DNA from 2 places in the Paenibacillus sp. FSL E2-0177 genome. Region 2 is predicted to be linked to the other one. Evidence: riboswitches for the same ligand, from Rfam matches in the RefSeq annotation. Region 2 holds a riboswitch; the other holds the start of a gene.
The links. A riboswitch is a leader RNA that binds a small molecule or an ion and turns the genes downstream of it on or off. The one in region 2 is predicted to bind S-adenosylmethionine.
Positions count from the first base shown of each region.

Region 1: linked by a shared signal. The riboswitch ahead of MHI25_RS26050 (methionine ABC transporter ATP-binding protein) and the one ahead of metA (homoserine O-succinyltransferase) in region 2 are both predicted to bind S-adenosylmethionine.

Region 1 covers NZ_CP150307.1:5,848,898-5,851,303, forward strand. The annotation lists gene MHI25_RS26045 (methionine ABC transporter permease) at 1-516, opposite strand, end outside; gene MHI25_RS26050 (methionine ABC transporter ATP-binding protein) at 516-1,532, opposite strand; SAM riboswitch class I at 1,635-1,770, opposite strand; gene MHI25_RS26055 (Cthe_2314 family HEPN domain-containing protein) at 1,873-2,406, opposite strand, start outside.
Region 2 covers NZ_CP150307.1:1,974,019-1,976,424, forward strand. The annotation lists gene corA (magnesium/cobalt transporter CorA) at 1-686, opposite strand, end outside; SAM riboswitch class I at 1,083-1,212, shown strand; gene metA (homoserine O-succinyltransferase) at 1,328-2,248, shown strand; gene MHI25_RS08660 (PLP-dependent transferase) at 2,285-2,406, shown strand, end outside.

The DNA of each region.
Region 1 (2,406 bases), 3.1 Mb from region 2:
GCCGCCCCCAACCATACCAGCCATTGCTGTATAGGAGACCAGTGTAACCAGTGTGATCGTAACTCCAGCGAGCAGACCTGGACGAGCTTCTGGCAAAAGAACACGCATAACGATTTGGTTCGTCGATGCTCCCATACCTTGTGCGGCTTCGATGACTCCGCGGTCTACCTCTCTTAACGACGTCTCTACCAAGCGGGCAAAAAACGGAGCTGCACCAATCACCAGAGGTGGAATCGTACCGAGTACACCAATGGAGGTTCCAACAACGGCTTTGCTGAAAGGAATTAGAGCCACCATCAAAATGATAAAGGGTACGGAACGTAGAATATTTACAAGTAATGATAAGACCGAGTAAGTTACTCTGATTACTATACTATTCGATTTCCCCCATAAATACAATAGAATTCCGAGTGGTAAACCAAGAATAATTGTGAACAATCCGGAAAAAAATATCATTTTTATAGTAGCAACCGTAGCATCCATCATTTCTTGCCAATTTAGATCTGCAAAATTCATTACGAAATCACCTCCACATCAAGGCCTTGAGCAATTAGCCTGGAGATCGTTACAGCAATCGCCTCAGCTGGCCCTTCGAACCGCACAATCATCTGTCCATAAGGCACATCTTTAATCGTTGAAATGGTACCATGTAAGATTGCAAAGCTTACACCCGTATCACGCACGACATCGGATAGTGCCGAGCCGTAAGTTTTTTCTCCGAAAAAAGTAATTTTGACAGCTTGAGAGTTATCCCCGGCAGCAGCATCAAGCGCCACTCGAAGAGGTCCTTCATTCTGTGTCTCACTGCGGATGAAATCGCGTGTAACCTCATGCTGCGGCTTGAGAAATACCTCTGTAACTTTGCCTTGCTCAACAATCCCACCACCATGAATGACCGCGACACGGTCGCAGATGCTCTGGATTACATGCATTTCATGTGTGATCAGCACAATGGTCAAATGGAATCTTTTATTAATATCGAGCAGCAGCTTAAGAATGGAGTCCGTTGTCTGGGGATCAAGCGCAGAAGTGGCCTCGTCACACAGCAGTACATCAGGGTCACTGGCTAGTGCCCGGGCGATGCCGACCCGCTGCTTTTGTCCTCCAGATAACTGAGAAGGATACTTATCTTTATGTTCTTCAAGCCCAACTAGAGCGAGCAGGTCTTTGACTTTTGTATCAATAGCTGTTCTAGATGTACCTGCAAGGCGTAGTGGAAAGGCAATATTATCGTATACGGTCGCCGAAGACAGCAAATTGAAATGTTGAAAAATCATCCCAATCTTGCGCCGCTGTTCCTGCAGCTGACCTTGGTTAAGACTGGTTAGCTCAACACCGTCTACCCAGACCTCTCCTTCTGTCGGACGTTCCAACAGATTAATGCAACGGATCAATGTACTTTTCCCGGCTCCAGAGTGGCCGATGACTCCGAATATTTCACCTTTCTCGATGGACAAATTCAATCCAGAAAGTGCTGTTGCCGCATTACTCCCTTTTCCATAAACCTTTGTTATCCCTTTTAGATTAATCAACTCTCGTCGCCCCCCCTTTATACTTCACTTATTCTATACAAAAAAACCTCCAACGATCGATGCAGATCGCAAGAGGCTCTGTGGGTTTATTAAGACAATGCCTTCTCATCTGCCAACGACCGCAACCTGCGCCATTGTAGGAATTAGCACCATGACATTTGTACAACGCTTCCCGCGCTGGTTACAAATCGGTTGCCGGGCTTCATCGGGCCTATCCCTCCGCCGCTCTCGATAAGATAAAGTTATGAAATTATATTTTTTCTGAAATCGTACATACTTTAATGCAAGCATAAGTATAGTGAGTTTATCGATTTTTGTCAAAAGGAAATATATTGAACGATTACGATTTTATGCTCTTTGTCTTGCTTATTTCCTTACGCAGCTGTTCATTGCTGTAGCTGAATGCCGCGATTAATGTCTTACAGTTCATTTCGAGCGATTGTTTTAAATCCTCAAGATGGCTATCCAGATCCTCGAGCTGAATTTTGTCATGCAGACCTTGGTGCCGCTGCCACAAATCATCCTGCATTTCGGAATTCATATAATGAATTTCAGCATTTCTGCGCTTGCGTAAATTCTCCAATGGATCGCGGTAGGAGTTCTTAATCTCTTCCAGTTGATCCGCTAATGCAGGATGCACATTCAATAATTGAAGCTGACGCAGCACTGTAAAGTAAGAAAAGTGCGTTTTTAATTTGGATGTTTTGAGATCATAAAAATGATTCAGTACCGTCCCAAGCTTGTCCAGAAGAGAGAAAACCCGGATAAAGCCATCTTTATAAAAATAAACATAACGTGCATAATCGCCCTGTTCCACCGGTGTCATATCATCCATATAACCCGCAATCACTAATTTCCGGTAAAAAGCGGCCGC
Region 2 (2,406 bases):
CGGTACGTCTCAAAAGTTTCGGATATTTTAACTGCATTTTCATAAATGTCGCTAAAGTATTTCTGCAGCTGATCATCAATCAGACGGAGGTCTTTTTTATTCAGGGTATTGATAACCTCTTTCTGTGGTCCCAGCATCTTCTTTAACCATAAGATCTCACTTCGCAGACCGATAATCTCACTCAGATGAGATTTCTTGGTATGCATTAGGATATCCTCTTCAAGCTTCTCAATCCGGGCTTCAATTCGGTCACCTACGGAGAAATAATTATCTACGACAAGGTCGATAAGCAGGTAAAGGAATTGGTCGGGTTCGCTAACCTCTTGTTCCCATAACATGGGCTTCAGGACGCGTAGCTCGTGAATCTTTTGTTTCGTTACAGTAATAATATAATGTCTGCCCAAGAATATATTGAGCGCCCGCAGGAAGATTTCCTCATCATCAAAGCGGATGCTGTTTACAACAATAAAGTAATGACTTTCGTATATTTCGATCTTTGGACGTTGATCCTCTTCACTAAGGCAATCCTCAACAGCGAGATCATGCAGGTTGAACAGGGGCTGAAGCAGCTCCAAATCCTCCACATCTGCATCAATCCAATAGAACCCTTCTGTTGGGGGTGTCAATGTTTCATCAATTTCATCAATAGGTGTAAAAACCCCTGCATTCACCAGCCGGATTTTCATCTGATTCCACTCCTTCTATCCCCGGGTCTTCACCAGGGACTGCTAATTAAGCACAGAGAAAAAATCAGCTTGGCCGGCGTTACAATCAATACAAGAGGCCGAATGACGATTCGAGGGCATGAAGAAGAACTGCTCCCGCCGCCGGCAAGCTGATGATTATCCTGTGTGGTTGCTCATTCTGTACACTTAATTGCGAGCTCGGGTCGCCTTCCATTCTTCTTCTCACCTCTTCTTTTCGTTCAGGTATGAAATACTTGTCTAGTATAACAACGGAGTATGCCTCTTTCAAGCAAATTTATTGTTACTTTGAGGCTACTTCAGCATTGTATGGACTTGACGAAAAGGAGGTTCATGATTTAAAGTAAATTTTAAAGAAATTTAATTGAATACAGCTAAATCTTATCAAGAGCAGGTGGAGGGACTAGCCCTATGAAACCCGGCAACCGGCGTGTGAACGCACGGTGCTAATTCTTGCGGAACTTTGCTGACGACTAAACCCCGTCCAAAAGTTTCTGGCAGATGAGAGAGGCGCATATGACTGTAGATATGACCTTTCTCGTTTTCCGAGAAAGGTCTTTTTATTGTTCAGAAAGCCGCGATGTGACAACATAACCTAAATACAGTTAAGGAGTGGAAAGACAATGCCAATTAAAATTCCCGACAGTTTACCAGCAAAAGAAATACTATCCGGTGAAAATATTTTTGTGATGGATGATAGTTTGGCTTTCCATCAGGATATCCGCCCACTAAGGATTGCTATTCTGAATCTCATGCCGACTAAAGAAACGACGGAGACTCAATTGCTGCGTTTAATAGGAAATTCACCGCTACAAGTTGACGTTACCTTGCTGCACCCACGCTCACATACTTCTAAGAATACTTCTGCTGAGCATTTGAGAAGCTTTTACAAAACTTTTGACGAGATCAGCCACCGCCGTTTGGATGGTCTTATTGTTACAGGAGCACCCGTAGAGCAAATGGAGTTTGAGGAAGTATCCTATTGGGAAGAGCTAAAAGAGATTTTTGAATGGAGCAAGGATAATGTGACCTCGACCATGCATATCTGTTGGGCGGCACAGGCAGGGTTGTATCATCATTTTGGTGTTCGTAAAGTGGCTTTGCCTGAAAAATGTTTTGGAGTATTCTCCCATACGATTAACCAAAATAACATTAAATTGCTGCGCGGCTTTGACGAGGTATTCCATGTACCGCATTCCCGTCATACCGATGTCTCCCGCGAAGATATTGAGAGCAATCCAGATCTGCAGATTCTGGCGGAATCCGAAGAAGCTGGTATGTATCTAGTAGCTACGACCGACGGCAAACAAATATTTGTGACCGGACATTCCGAATACGATCCATTATCCTTGAAATGGGAATATGATCGTGATTTGGAGAGGGGCATGGAGATGGCCTTGCCGAAACACTATTTCCCTAAAGATGATCCAGAACAAACACCTCCTGCAGTGTGGCGTGCACATGCCAACTTATTATTCTCTAATTGGCTCAATTACTATGTATATCAAGAGACACCTTACGATATCGACCCGATTGTTTATTAAGATCAGCGCTACATTACAATTTAGGAGGCATTTATCATGGACGACAAACTTAGGATTGAAAGCAGACTGGCACAAATAGGTTCACAAGAAGATCCGGCTACCGGAGCCATTAATTTCCCTATCTATAATGCTACGGCATTCCGTCACCCGAAGCTTGG